2 regions of the Methylobacterium sp. PvP105 genome follow, and region 1 is predicted to be linked to the other one. Evidence: riboswitches for the same ligand, from Rfam matches in the RefSeq annotation. Region 1 holds a riboswitch; the other holds the start of a gene.
The links. A riboswitch is a leader RNA that binds a small molecule or an ion and turns the genes downstream of it on or off. The one in region 1 is predicted to bind thiamine pyrophosphate.

Region 1 (7,006 bases):
GAGACCGCCGAGCGCCACCACGGGCAGGCCGGCGCCGAGGCTATCCGTGAGTCCCTCGAGACCCAGCGCCGGCCCGTAGCCGGGTTTGCTCGCGGTCGCGTAGATCGGGCTGAGGGTGACGTAATCGGCCCCGGCCTGCGCGGCGGCCGCGGCCTCGCGCGGCGCGTGGACCGAGACGCCGATCAGCGCGCTCGGACCGAGCGCCGACCGCGCCGCGGCGATCGCCTCCGGCCCCGCGCCGCCGCCGAGATGCGCGCCGTCGGCCTCCAGCGCCCGCGCCAGCGCGACGTCGCCGCCGACCGTCAGGAAGCCCCCCAGGGCCCGCACGCGCGCGGCGACGCCCGCGCCGAGGCGCCGACGCGCTTCCGGCTCCAGGTCCTTGTCGCGGAACCAGATCCAGCGCCCGCCGCCGTCGAGGACCGCCTGCACGGTCTCGGCGAGGGGCCGCGGATGCCCGTGCCGATCCGTCACCGTGAGCAGCGGCGACGGCAGCGCCCTCACGAGCCGACGAGGCCCAGCTGCGGGCTCGACGGCTCCGCCCGGCCGCGGCGGGGGATCCGCCCGGCGCGGTGCGCGTCGCGCCCGGCCTCCACGGCCCGGCCCATGGCGCGGGCCATCCGCACCGGATCGTCGGCTTTGGCGACGGCGGTGTTGATCAGGCAGGCGGAGGCGCCGAGCTCCATGGCGATCACCGCGTCCGAGGCGGTGCCGATGCCGGCATCGACCACCACCGGCACCGTCGCCCGGCGGCAGATCAGCTCGAGGTTGGCCGGGTTGGCGACACCCATCCCGGAGCCGATCAGCGAGCCCATGGGCATCACGGCGGCGCAGCCGACATCCTCCAGGCGCTGGCACACGATCGGGTCGTCGTTGCAGTAGGGCAGCACCACGAAGCCGTCGTCCACGAGATGGCGGCAGGCCTCGATCAGCTCCATCACGTCCGGGTAGAGCGTCTCGCGGTCGCCGATCACCTCGACCTTGATCCAGTTGGTGTCGAGCGCCTCGCGGGCGAGTTCGGCGGTCATGATCGCGTCCCGGGCGGTCTCGCAGCCGGCCGTGTTCGGCAGGAAGCGCTTGCCCTTCAGGATCTTGACCGTGTCCGAGCCGTGGCCCTGGAGCGAGACCCGTCGGATCGAGGCCGTGACCACGTCGGCGCCGCTCGCCGCGACGGCGTCGCGCATGATCGCCTGCGTCGGGTAGCCGGCGGTGCCGATGAACAGCCGGGACGACAGCGTCACCCCGGCGATGGTCAGGCTGTCGTCCCCGCCCTCGGGGCGCGGTGGCGTGTGACTCTGGTCCATGCTCAACCTCCCTGCATGGCGCGGACGATCTCGACGCGGTCGCCCTCCGAGACCGGGGTCTCGACCCAGTCCCGGCGGCGCAGAACCCGGCCGTTCAGCGCGATGGCGACGCCCTGCGGGCTCTCGATGCCGCTCTCTTCCGCCTCGAGGCGGAACAGGGCGTCCACCGTCTCGACCGCGCACTCGCGCGGCTCACCGTTGACGAGCAGTTTCATGCCGAGGCCCTCAGCGCTTCCGGCTGGCCGAAGCGCGCGCGGGTGAAGGGACGCGCCACCGCCGGCAGCGCGCCGCGCAGCACCAGCGCGGCGACCGCGTCGGCGGTGACCGGGGCGAGCAGGTAGCCGTTGCGGTGATGCCCGGTGGCGGCGACGAGGCCCGGGGCGATCGCGTCCAGGATCGGCGCGTCGTCGTCGGAGGTCGGACGGTAGCCGCTCCACACCGCCTCCACCTCCATCTCCTCGATGCCGGGCAGCACCCGGCGGGCACCCTCGAGCAGGGCGTAGAGGCCGCCCGCGGTGACGCCGGGCCGGAAGCCGCAATCCTCGACCGTCGCGCCCACGATGAGTTGGCCGTCGCTCTTCGGCGCCATGTGGACCTGCTCGGTCCAGACCATCCGCGCCAGGGTACCGGTGCGGGCGGTCGTGCGCAGGGCCAGGGACTGGCCCTTCAGCGGGCGGACCGGCAGGGCGAGCGCGTCGGGCAGCAGGCCGCCCTCCCCGCTCCAGGCGCCGGAGGCGAGGATGACGGTCTCCGCCGCGACGACGCGGTCGCCGGCGCGGATCCCGGTCACGCGGCCGCCCGACCAGTCCAGGGCGGTGACGGGGGTCCGCTCCACCAGGATCACGCCGGCCCGGCGGCAGGCTTCGGTGAGGGCGTCCATCACCAGACGGGGGTCGACCTGATGGTCGAGCGGGCAGTGGATGCCGGCAGTGACGGAGGGGCGCAGGCCCGGCTCGAGGCGCCGCACCTCGCTGCCCGGCAGCCAGGTCGCCTCGAGCCCCGAGCGGCGCTGCAGGTCGTAGCGGAAGCGCAGCCGTTCGACCTCGTCGCGGCCGACCGCCAGCACCAGGGTGCCGTCGGCCCGGTAGTCGATCGCGCGGCCGGACTCCGCCTCCAGGGCGTCGCGGAACTCGGGCCAGAGCCGGAGCGAGTCCAGGGCGAGCGGGAGCAGCGGGTCCGAGCCCGGCTCGTGCTCGGCCGCCGGGGCCAGCATGCCTGTGGCCGCGAGGCTCGCGCCCGCCCCGATCGTGTCCCGCTCCAGCACTGTCACGGCGCTGCCGGCCTGGGCGAGGCGCCACGCGATCGACAGCCCGATCAGCCCGGCGCCGACCACGGCGACGTCGGTCCGCGCCGGAAGGGTTTCGGGCGCGACACCGCCGTCGGGGCTGCGGCGGCGGCCGATCGGTGAGGCGGGGCGGTCGAGGGGCACGGGCGTCTCCGCGAATTGCCGTCGCGGGGACCGGGCCGTCTGCTTCTGTGAGAAGCTGTGGCCTGCCTTTCGGGCGGCCGCGGTCCAATCCCTACGCCGGTATGAGCCGGATCAGGTTCGAAGGATTTCCGCGCCGCAGGTCCTGACGGACGTGCCAGCGGTTTCTCAGCCCCTTGCCGGGGATCTCCCTGGAACAGATGCAGATGTGGCCTCCCGGCCGGTGCCGGTCAACCCCGCGCCGCGTCCAGGACGGCTCTCCCGCGACAATCGGCCGATCGCGGTGACGGACTGGACACCAAGCGGAGCGGAATCCGTCCGCCGGTCGCGGCCCTGCTCGCGATCGCGCACCATCCCTTCACGGGTCTGGCATCTCATCGCCGGGATCCGGGAACTCCGCGGATCGCCGCCACTCCACGTCACGGGCGAATTCGCGTGCGTACAATCCTCTTGATCTGCATGCTCGGCTTCCTCGGTGTCACGGCACTTCTGAAGCTGCGTGACGGCGCGCGGTCGGTGCCGGTAGCACTCGCCATCGCGCCGGCGCCGGCGCCGGAACCGGATCTCGCGGGCGCTGCCGTCGCCGGCGTAGCCCTCCAGGCCGGCCGCAACGGCCACTTCTTCGTCAACGCCCTCGTGGACGGCCGTTCGCTACCGATGATGGTGGATACGGGGGCGAGCGCCTGCGCGTTCTCGGAGGAGGACGCCGCGCGGATCGGGATCCAGGTCGGACCGTCCGATTTCACGCGCGTCTGGAATACCGCCAACGGGACGGTCCGCGTCGCGCCGATCCGGATCGCGATCGTGCAGATCGGATCGATCACGGTGCGGGACGTCGACGCGGTCGTGATCCCGCGCGGGCTCCTGTCGACCAGCCTGTTGGGCATGTCGTTCCTGAGGCGCCTGCGCGATTTCGGCGTCTCCGGCAGCACGATGACGCTCAGGGGCTGAAACGCGCGCGATGCGTGCAGATCTCCGGGCCGCGGCAGGACGGCTGGAAGGCCGCCCGGCTTGCCTTCCGAGATCGATCAGGGGAGCCGGTCGACCGCGCACTCCGTTTTGAGCCGTTGGAGTTTCCGGCACCGGTCTCACCCTTCCACCAAATCGAATCATCTCGAATCATGTATATATGAGCCGTAGTTCGCTATAATTCCGTATCCGGCACGCACTTATTTCGACGATTGACCCGTTTAATCGAAGCTTTACCTACAATCTCGATCGCTTTGTCAATGCATGTCGGCGGTGCTAGATGCATCGACGGCCGCGGATGCGAGTTCTGAGCGCGCGGTGGGGCAGAGTCAGGATGAAAAATCGCGGATCGACGATCTGTTTGTCCATGATCGTGAAGGACGAGGCCCACGTTATCCGTCGGTGCCTCGATTCTGTTCGACCGCTCATCGATCACTGGGTCATCGTCGATACCGGGTCGACGGACGGAACCCAGGATATCGTCCGCGCGGCGCTCGCGGACATTCCGGGGGCGCTGGTCGAGCGACCGTGGGTCGATTTCGCCTACAATCGAAACGAGGCCCTGAAACTCGCGCGGCGTCATGCGCAGTACACCCTGATCATCGACGCTGACGATGAGCTGATCATCCCCGCGGACTTCACGATGCCGAAGCTGCGCGCGCCCGGCTATCGGTTCGAGATCATCGACGAGCACACGCGATACTGGCGCAACCAGCTCGTCAGCAACCGGGAGAACTGGCGCTACCGGGGCGTCCTGCACGAATTCCTCAGCTGCCCCGGTGTGTCGGAGACTCCGATCCTCCCCCTCGCGATGCGCCGGGGCGACGACGGCGCCCGGCACCGCGACACGACTGCGGACGCGCGGGATATCGCCGTCCTCGAGAAGGCGCTGGCGGTCGAGACAGACCCCTTCATGATCGCCCGGTACACGATGTACCTCGGGACCACCTACGATGCCGCCGGCGAGTACCGGAAGGCCCTCGCATGCTTCCTGAAGCGCGCCGATCTCGGCGGATGGGACGAGGAGATCTATTTCAACCTGCTGATGGCCGCGGTGAACGCGGAGCGCCTCGATGAGCCGGAGGACAGGGTGCTGCAGCTCTACGAGCGCGCGACCTCCGTCCGTCCGGCGCGGGCGGAAGCGCGCCACGGGGCCAGTCGGTTCTGCAGGCTCAGGAAGCGGTTCGCGGACGGGTATCGATACGCGGAGGCGGGCCTTGCGCTCGCGCTTCCGAGCGAGGGGATCTCCCTGAATCCGTGGGTCTACGAGTACGGCTTACTCGATGAGTTCGCCCTCAACGCGTACCATCTCGGCCAGTACAGCGCCTGCGGACATGCCTGCTTGAAGATCCTCGAACGGACCCAGGTCCCAAGGGAGGTCGCCATACGCGCCGGCGCCCTGGCACGGGACGTGATGGCGAAGATGATCGACCCGGTCTGGGGATGCCGGCACACCCCCTACGCGATGCCGTTCGTGCCGACGTGGTGAGGCGGCCGGCGCACAGGCACGCTGCGGGCTCGCGAGCGGATGTTGGCGGCCGCCGCGCGACGTCGGGACCGGGCCGGACCGCGATCGGAGACCTGGTCAGCTGGATCTGCGCGGGCGCAGGAACTTCGGCCGGAACACCGCCATCGGCTCGTCGAAGCCGTTGAGCCGGTGCTCGCCCAGCGGGATCGGGTCGCCCCAGAGGAAGTCCACGAACGGCTTCGACATCAGCAGCGGCTCGCCGAGGGCGCGGTTCAGCTGCGCGATGCGGCTCGCGAGATTCACGTCGCGCCCGATCACCGTGAAGTCGAGGCGGGAGCCGGACCCGACATTGCCGTAGGCGGCCTCGCCGTGGTGGAGCGCGATGCCCGCGGCCACCGGCACCGGGAACTGGTGCAGGGCGTTCGCCTCATCGAGGGCCGCCAGGGCGTGCTGCGCCGCGGTGAGCGCGCCCTTGGCCGCGCCGCCGAGGTCGTCACCGGACTCCCGGAAGATCGCCAGCAGGCCGTCGCCGAGATACTTCAGGACCTCGCCGCCCTCCCGCTCGATCGGCGGCACGAGGCAGTCGAAGAACACGTTGAGCAGGCCCACGGCCTCCTCGGGCGTCATGTCGGCGGTGGTGCGGGTGTAGTCGCGCATGTCGGCGAACAGGATCGCCGAGCGGATCCGGGTCACCTGCCCGCGGCGGATGTCCCCGGCCAGGATCGCCCGGTGCGGCTCGTCGCCGACGTAGAGCCGGAGCACGTGGTCGAGCTGCTTGTTGAGGACGCGCATCTCCATCACGGCCGCCAGCGCCGGCATGACGAAGCGCAGGATCGCGATGTCGTCGTCCCGGAACCCTTCGGGTGCGCGGGTGGCGAAGGTGATTCCGTTCTGCGTGCCGTTCGTGAAGAACAGGGGCGCCACCACGTAGTGGGTGTAGCCGCCGGCTTTCAGGTCCGGAACGATCGCGTAGGCGTCGTCCGGGGTCTTCGACAGGTCGAGGATCAGCCACTCGCCGGTCTCGTGGACCGTGTGGAACGGGCTGTTAAGATAGGCGTCCGTCGAGCGGGCGCCGTGCGGGAACAGCCGCACGGTGGTGCCGCCGTCCCGGGTCCAGATGCGGCCGACGCCGGCATATTCCGAGTGCAGGGTGTCGATGGCCGTGGAGGCCCGGTCCACCGGCACGCCGATCGCGATCAGGCGCTCGGCGAGCCCGGCCAGCATCTCCTCGGCGTTGGGCATCCGCGCGCCCTCGCCGAGCAGCCAGTCGCGGATGCCCACGGAGGGCTGGAGCGCGCCGAAGGGCACGTCGTCAGCCTCCGAGCCGTCCGCGAAGGCCGTCGGGGATCCGGGCGTTGGCGGGCGGCGTTCGAGCATGGCGCCAGACTGGATGCCGCGCGGCACCGGGGCAACGCGGGCGACGGGGAAGCGCCGCGCGATCCGCGGCGCAGGCTCAGTTATCCAGGAAGCTCCTCAGCTTCCGGCTGCGCGACGGGTGCTTCAGCTTCCGCAGCGCCTTCGCCTCGATCTGGCGGATGCGCTCGCGGGTCACCGAGAACTGCTGGCCGACCTCCTCGAGGGTGTGGTCGGTGTTCATGCCGATGCCGAAGCGCATGCGCAGCACGCGCTCCTCGCGGGGCGTGAGCGAGGCCAGCACGCGCGTCGTGGTCTCGCGCAGGTTCGACTGGATCGCCGCGTCGATCGGCAGGACGACGTTCTTGTCCTCGATGAAGTCGCCGAGATGGCTGTCCTCCTCGTCGCCGATCGGCGTCTCGAGGGAGATCGGCTCCTTGGCGATCTTCAGGACCTTGCGGACCTTCTCCAGCGGCATGGCCAGCTTCT
Region 2 (7,006 bases), 2.9 Mb from region 1:
GTCTCGCTCGGGAGCTGGTCGATCACGTTGCCGGACGACGGATCGACCACCTGGAACACGATCGAGCTCGTGTCCGGGTCCTGGATGTAGCGCGCCTTGCCGCCGTTCGTGCCGATGTCGAGCTTCACCGCGGGCTCGAGCGGCTTGGCGGGGGTCTTGGGCTCGGGCGCCTGCTGGGTCACGGCGGCGGCGGCCGTCGCTCCGAGCGCGTCGAGGCCCTGCGGCCCCGGCGTCGTGGATGTCAGCGTTCGGATCTCCATCGCCGGTCTCCTGCGATCCTGTGATCGAAGGATTGAGGCGCGGTCCTGCCTAATCGTTCCTTAATGGCGCCTGCCGGTCCACCGGATGCTGGCGCGCGATCGGAGACGCGATGAACATCGCGTTACCGCCGCGACACAAATCCGTGCTGCTTTTTCACTGACGCCGACTCGGCCGCTGTCCCGCTCGTCTTCCGGGGACGGGGCCGCGATCCGAACAGCGCTACGTGGAGCACGCCCTGTCCAGGATGCCGGCGATGCTCGTCCTGGCGGGGACGGCGGCGCTCGGCGCGCCGGGCGATCCGGGAACGCCCGCGCAGTTCATCCGCGCGCACCGCTGCGCGATCGCGGCGCGGCTCGTCGCGATCCACGGACGCGGGCCGATCAAGGTCTCCCGCGACCGCTTCATCGTCGTCGCGCTGCGCGGGCAGTCGCAGCGCCCGGTCCAGTGCATCGTCCAGGATCGGGATACGCGGATGCTGTGCGAGGCCGCGTCGACCGCCTACTGGCCGCCCGAGGGGAGCCACTTGAGGCTGGATGCGCCCGCCCGGGCGACATGCTCGGTATCGAGGTCCCGTACGGCGGCACGCCCGGGTCCTGAGTGGACCGGGCGTGCCGTCACCTCACTCGGCGGCGTCGACGTAGAGCTTGCCGCCCTCGGCCAGGAACTCCTGCGACTTCGCCCGCATGCCGGCTTCGGCCTCGGCCTTCGACATCGCGGGCGCCGCGCCCACGACCTCGCCGGCCTCCTCCATCGCCAGCACCTCGGCGCGCAGGTCCTGCGTGATCTTCATCGAGCAGAATTTCGGCCCGCACATCGAGCAGAAATGCGCGACCTTGTGGGCATCCTTCGGCAGGGTCTCGTCGTGGAAGCGCCGCGCCGTATCCGGGTCGAGGCCCAGGTTGAACTGGTCCTCCCAGCGGAAGTCGAACCGGGCGCGGCTGAGCGCGTCGTCCCGGAGCTGCGCGGCGGGATGCCCCTTGGCGAGGTCGGCGGCGTGGGCGGCGATCTTGTAGGTGATGACGCCGGTCTTCACGTCGTCCCGGTCGGGCAGGCCGAGATGCTCCTTCGGCGTGACGTAGCAGAGCATCGCGGTGCCGAACCAGCCGATCATCGCGGCGCCGATGCCCGAGGTGATGTGGTCGTAGCCGGGCGCGATGTCGGTGGTCAGCGGGCCGAGGGTGTAGAACGGCGCCTCGCCGCACTCCTTCAGCTGCTTCTCCATGTTGACCTTGATCTTGTGCATCGGCACGTGGCCGGGGCCCTCGATCATCACCTGGCAGCCCTTGTCCCAGGCGACTTTGGTCAGCTCGCCCAGCGTCTCCAGCTCGCCGAACTGGGCGGCGTCGTTGGCGTCGGCGATCGAGCCCGGGCGCAGGCCGTCGCCCAGCGAGAACGAGACGTCGTAGGCCCGCATGATGTCGCAGATCTCGTCGAACCGCTCGTAGAGGAACGATTCCCGGTGCCCGGCGAGGCACCAGCGGGCCATGATCGAGCCGCCGCGCGAGACGATGCCGGTGACGCGCCGGGCGGTCAGCGGCACGTGGGCGAGCCGCACGCCGGCATGGATGGTGAAGTAGTCGATGCCCTGCTCGGCCTGCTCGATCAGCGTGTCCTTGAAGACCTCCCAGTCGAGCTTCAGCGGGTCGCCGCCGACCTTCTCCAGCGCCTGGTAGATCGGCACCGTGCCGATCGGAACCGGGCTGTTGCGGATGATCCACGAGCGGATATTGTGGATGTTGCGGCCGGTGGACAGGTCCATGACCGTGTCGGCGCCCCAGCGGATCGACCAGACGAGCTTCTCGACCTCGTCGGCCGCCGAGGAGGTCACGGCCGAGTTGCCGATATTGGCGTTGATCTTGACCAGGAAGTTCCGGCCGATCGCCATCGGCTCCAGCTCGGTGTGGTTGATGTTGGCCGGGATGATCGCCCGGCCGCGGGCGATCTCGTCGCGCACGAATTCCGGGGTGATGAAGGGCGGGACCGAGGCCCCGAAGCTCTGGCCGTCGGCGAGCGCGGCCTCGGCGCCCGCGAGCATCGCCTCGCGGCAGACGTTCTCGCGATGGGCGACGTAGATCATCTCCTCGGTGATGATCCCCGCGCGGGCGAACTCGTACTGGGTCACCATCTGGCCCGGGGCCGCCTTGCGGACGGTCCGCTCGGCCGGGCAGGGGGCCACGAGCTTGTCGCCCGCGAAACCGTTATCCTCGGGCTTCACCGCGCGCGGGGCGACGGACGCGTAGCCGCGCGCCGCGATCCAGGGCTCGCGCACGCCGGGGAGGCCGGCATTGAGGTCGATGCGGGCATCGGTCTCCGTGTAGGGGCCCGACGGGTCGTAGACCCGCACCGGTTCCTCCTTCGGATCGGAGAGGACGATCTCGCGGTAGGGTACGCGGATGTCCGGCCGCCCGGCCGGGCTCGCGTAGGCCTTGCGCGATCCGGTCACCGGACCCGTGGTCACGGTCTCGGGGCTGCCTTTCACGTCCTTCGGGAGAACGGGTGCGTTCATCGTGGGCCTCTCCTCGTGCTGGAGCGGTCCGGTCCACGCGATGGCCGAGATGAGATGAGGTCGCGCGAGAGGCGACCGCAGGTTCCCGTCCCTCCGCCGGTATGAGCCGGATCAGGTTCAAGGGTCAGGGCAGCGTGCCCAATCTCAGCCCTCTGCAGGGCCCCCCTCGGAACGGTTCCAGACTCGGGCTCGCGGACGGCTTTGTCAATGCTGACCCGTCGCCCTAGAAAACACATCCCGGAAACCGTTCGTCCGAACGCCCTCGCTCTCCCAGACCGCATGCGCCTCCTCGCCGGCCTCCTGCTCGCCGCGCTCCTGCTCTGCGGCCTGGCCTGCGCCGCGCTCGCGCTCGGGCAGCGGCGGTTCCTCTACCCGGGCGCCTTCGGTCCGCAGAACCCGTGGACGAACCCGCCCGGCCTCGCGACGATCACGGTCGCGACCCCCGACGGCGAGAGCCTGCACGGTCTGTGGCGGCCGCCGCGGCCGGGCTGCGGCGTCGTCGTCAGCTTCCACGGCAACGGGTCGCGCCCCGAGCCGCACGCGGCGCGATTCGCCGCGGGGCCCTGGCGGGCGGGCGGCTGGGGTGTGCTCTCCGTGGCCTATCGCGGCTATCCCGGCTCGACCGGGAGTCCGAGCGAGGACGGGCTGATCCGCGACGGGCTGGCGGCCGTCGAGGCCGCGCGGGCGCGGGCGCCCGGCGCGCCGATCCTGCTCCACGGCCATTCCCTCGGGGCCGCCGTGGCCGTGGCCGTCGCCGAGCGGGTGCCGGCGATCGGGCTGTACCTGGAGGCGCCCTTCGACTCGATGACCCACACCGTGCGGCTGCATGTCCCGCTAGCCCCGATCTGGCTCCTGCGCGACACGTACCGCTCGGACCTGCGCATCCGCGGTGGGACGGCGCCCGTGTTGATCGTGCAGGGCCGCGACGACACGGTCGTGCCGGCCAAGCTGGCGCGGAACCTCGCCGAGGCGGCCGGCCCCCGGGCCCAAATCGACGTGGTCCCGGGGGACCACGTCTCCATCCTCGGGATCCGGGATCGCGAGGCCGAGGCGCTGTTCGGGTCGCGCGTCGGTCCGGCCTGCCCGCAGCCGGCGGACCAGCAGGGGTAGGAGAGGGAGGCTCGCGTGGTCGGACGGCGCTCGCAGCGCTGGAGCGCCGAGGATCCGGACGCGCCGGGCGTTCCGGGCCCGCCGGACCCGGTCTGTCCCCTCTGCGAGCGCCCGATCCCGCGCCGCGCCCGCTCCAGCCTCCATCACCTCACGCCGAAGCTCAAGGGCGGGACCCATCGCGGAACGGTCCGGCTGCACCAGATCTGCCACTCGGCGATCCACGCCCGCTACAGCGAGGCGGAGATCGCCAAGCGCCTCGCGGACGTCGAGGCGCTGCGCGCCGATCCGGAGATCGCGCGCTTCCTCGTCTGGGTCCGCGGCAAGCCCGACGATTTCCACGCGGCGACGCGCATGACCCGCGCGCGGCGGTCGGCGCGGCGCAGCAACTGACCGGCCGGCGTTTACCGCGCGTTCGTCCTATCCGCAGGTGGCCGCCGCCCCGTTCCTTGCCGTCAACCCGAACCGGTCCAGGATCACCCCGATCGCGAGGGGTGGGTCGATGGCCGGGGTCGGTGATACGGGAGATCGGCTCGCCTGGGTCGATATCGCCAAGGGGATCTGCATCCTCCTGGTCGTCATGATGCATTCGGTCGTCGGCACCGGCGAGGCCATGGGCGGCGAGGGCTTCCTCCACCCGGTCGTCGCCTTCGCGAAGCCGTTCCGGATCCCGGACTTCTTCCTGCTCTCCGGCCTGTTCGTCGGACGGGTGATCGACCGCGACTGGCGGCTGTTCTCCGACCGCCGGGTCGTCCACTTCGCCTATTTCTACCTGCTCTGGCTGGTGATCCAGTCGGTTGCCAGATGCGGCAAGATCGTCGGGGATGCCGGGCCCGCGGCCTTCGCGGCGCACCTCGCCCACGCGCTGATCGAGCCCTATTCCAGCCTCTGGTTCATCTACCTGCTGGCGGTGTTCTCGGTGGTCACCAAGGCCCTGCGTCGCGTGCCCGGCGGCGTGCTCCTCGCCGGCGCCGCCCTGCTGCAGATCGCCGACATCCGCAGCGAGTCGACCCTGATCGAGGAATTCTGCGCCCGTTACGTCTTCTTCGTCGCGGGTTACCTGTTCGCCGGCCGGATCTTCGCGCTCGCCGACGCGGCGCGCCGCCGCGTCCCGCTCGCCCTGTGCGGACTCGCCGCCTGGGCATTCCTCGAGGGCTGGCTCGCGCTGACCCCGTCGGGCCTGCCGGACCATCCGACCCTCGCCAGCCTGCCGCTGGTGAGCCTCGCCCTCGGCGCCGCCGGTGCCCTCGCGATCGTGGTGGCGGCCTCCCTGATCGGCCGCGCCGGCGGCCCGGTCGCGGAGGCTGTCCGGACCTGCGGCCAGCGCTCGATCGTGATCTACCTCGCCTTCTCGCTGCCCATGGCCGCGACCCGGGAGGTCCTCGTGCGCACCGGCGCGATCGGCGATATCGGCCTCGCGAGCCTCGCGGTCATGACGATGGCGGTCGTTCTGCCCTTGGCACTGGAGCGGCTGGTCCGCGGGACGGCGCTCGACCTGCTGTTCGTGCGGCCGCGCCGGTTCCGGCTGGTGGCGTCCGGACCCCGCCCGCGCCCGGCCCTGCAGGCGACCTGAGAGGGGCTCAGCCGTCGAAGGCGATGCCGATCCGCCGGCTGCGTCGCCACGCCACGGTGGCCGGGCGCGGTTCGGCGCCGGCGCTGACCCGCAGTGGGAAGCGGTCCGGCACGGCCTGATCGTCCTCGACCTCGATCTGCGCACCCACGTTCGTGGCGTCCCAGACCAGGCAGCTCACCTCGCCGCCGTCGAGCAGCACCGCGCCGAAGGTGAAAGCGTTCTTCCGGAAAGCGCCGCGGCGATTCTCCGTCATCAGCTCCTCCGTCCGGTCCCGCGGCTCCGCGGATAGGGCTCCGCGGAGTCGGACGATGCCGGATGGCGGTTAACAGGGCAAATACGTTCCCGCGTCTGCCCTGCTCGACCGAGATCAATACTCGTCCGGATCGCCGCGGTAGCGGCGCGGGCCCGGACCGTAATCGTCGTCGTAGGGGCGGCGCACCGGCGGGCGGTCGTAGTCGCGGCGGTCGCGGTAGGCGTCGCGTCGGTCATCGTACCCGTCGTTGCGGTAGCCGCCGCCGTAGCCCCCGCCGCCGTAGCCCCCGCCGCCGTAGCCCCCGCCGCCGTAGCCCCCGCCGCCGTAGCCCCCGCCGCCGTAGCCTCCGCCGCCGCCGTAGCCGCCACCGCCGCCCGCGTTGATGCGCGGGGCGTACCAGCAGCTCTTCGCCTGGCCCGGTGCCGGATCGCCGAAGGTCTGGGTGTTGCAAGGCACGACGCCGCCCTGCGGGAAGGGCCGGCCGTTCGTCCGGCCGGGCACGCCGTAATAGACATTGGTGGGGTAGGGCATCCGGCAGACGCCGCCCTCCTGCGCACAACCGACCAGGTTCACCGTGTCGAGCTGATAGGCCTGGGCCGGGGCGGGCGCGAGCGCGCCGCCTCCCAGGGTGATGGCCCCGAAGGCCAGAGCGATCCGAATCTGCACGTCCCCGATTCCCCCCGTGGTTCGCGGTCCGCGTGCCGAATAATCCGGTCGGCGGCTTCCGGCCAGCGGCCGCGCTCGCTATGGCGTCGCACGAGGACGCGCGCGGGCCGGTCCGCGGCCGGCGCGTCGGTGATCGGGCGGAACGCCCCGTCTCGGACGGGAGAGGGCGCCCCGGGAGGCCTTGATGAGGGATGCGTCCGCGCAGGAGCTTCTGCTGCTCAGCGCGTTGCAGGAATGCCGGATCCAGCTCGACGCGGCGCGCAGGGACGAGGCGGCCCGCGCCGCCGTCCGGGACGAGCTCCAGGCCGCGCTCAGCCGCGAGGCCGCTCTCGCGGCGGCGATCGTGGAGGAGCGCGAGCGGACGGAGGCCGTCCGCCTCGTGCTTCAGGCGCTGCTGATGAGCGTCCGACGGTTCGGCCTGCGCCGGCGCCTGTTCCGGGCGCGCATCGCGCGGCTCGGCCGCGAGACGCCGGATGCCGGTCCGCAGGCTGCCCGCCACCCCGTGTTGCTCGCCGAGGCCCGCCGGGTGCTCGGCAAGCCGGCCGCCGAGCCCTCGGCCGAGCCGTGACGCCGGTCGCCGCCTGACCGCCGCGCGGGGCGGCTCCTCACGGGACGGCGCCCGCGTCGGCGGGCGCCGCGG

Region 2: another riboswitch for thiamine pyrophosphate. It lies ahead of thiC (phosphomethylpyrimidine synthase ThiC); the one in region 1 lies ahead of thiO (glycine oxidase ThiO).

The regions. Positions count from the first base shown of each region.
Region 1 is NZ_JAGIPA010000001.1:1,431,183-1,438,188, reverse strand. Features, by position in the region: gene J3A75_RS06830 (thiamine phosphate synthase) at 1-501, opposite strand, end outside; gene J3A75_RS06825 (thiazole synthase) at 498-1,301, opposite strand; gene thiS (sulfur carrier protein ThiS) at 1,304-1,516, opposite strand; gene thiO (glycine oxidase ThiO) at 1,513-2,730, opposite strand; TPP riboswitch at 2,801-2,929, opposite strand; gene J3A75_RS06810 (TIGR02281 family clan AA aspartic protease) at 3,163-3,678, shown strand; gene J3A75_RS06805 (glycosyltransferase) at 4,064-5,185, shown strand; gene J3A75_RS06800 (adenylate/guanylate cyclase domain-containing protein) at 5,282-6,541, opposite strand; gene rpoD (RNA polymerase sigma factor RpoD) at 6,618-7,006, opposite strand, start outside.
Region 2 is NZ_JAGIPA010000001.1:4,356,885-4,363,890, reverse strand. Features, by position in the region: gene J3A75_RS21420 (flagellar protein FlaG) at 1-260, opposite strand, end outside; gene thiC (phosphomethylpyrimidine synthase ThiC) at 881-2,767, opposite strand; TPP riboswitch at 2,839-2,944, opposite strand; gene J3A75_RS21410 (alpha/beta hydrolase) at 3,047-3,877, shown strand; gene J3A75_RS21405 (restriction endonuclease) at 3,893-4,267, shown strand; gene J3A75_RS21400 (acyltransferase family protein) at 4,377-5,447, shown strand; gene J3A75_RS21395 (pilus assembly protein PilZ) at 5,455-5,700, opposite strand; gene J3A75_RS21390 (hypothetical protein) at 5,815-6,366, opposite strand; gene J3A75_RS21385 (hypothetical protein) at 6,551-6,934, shown strand; gene J3A75_RS21380 (YoaK family protein) at 6,972-7,006, opposite strand, start outside.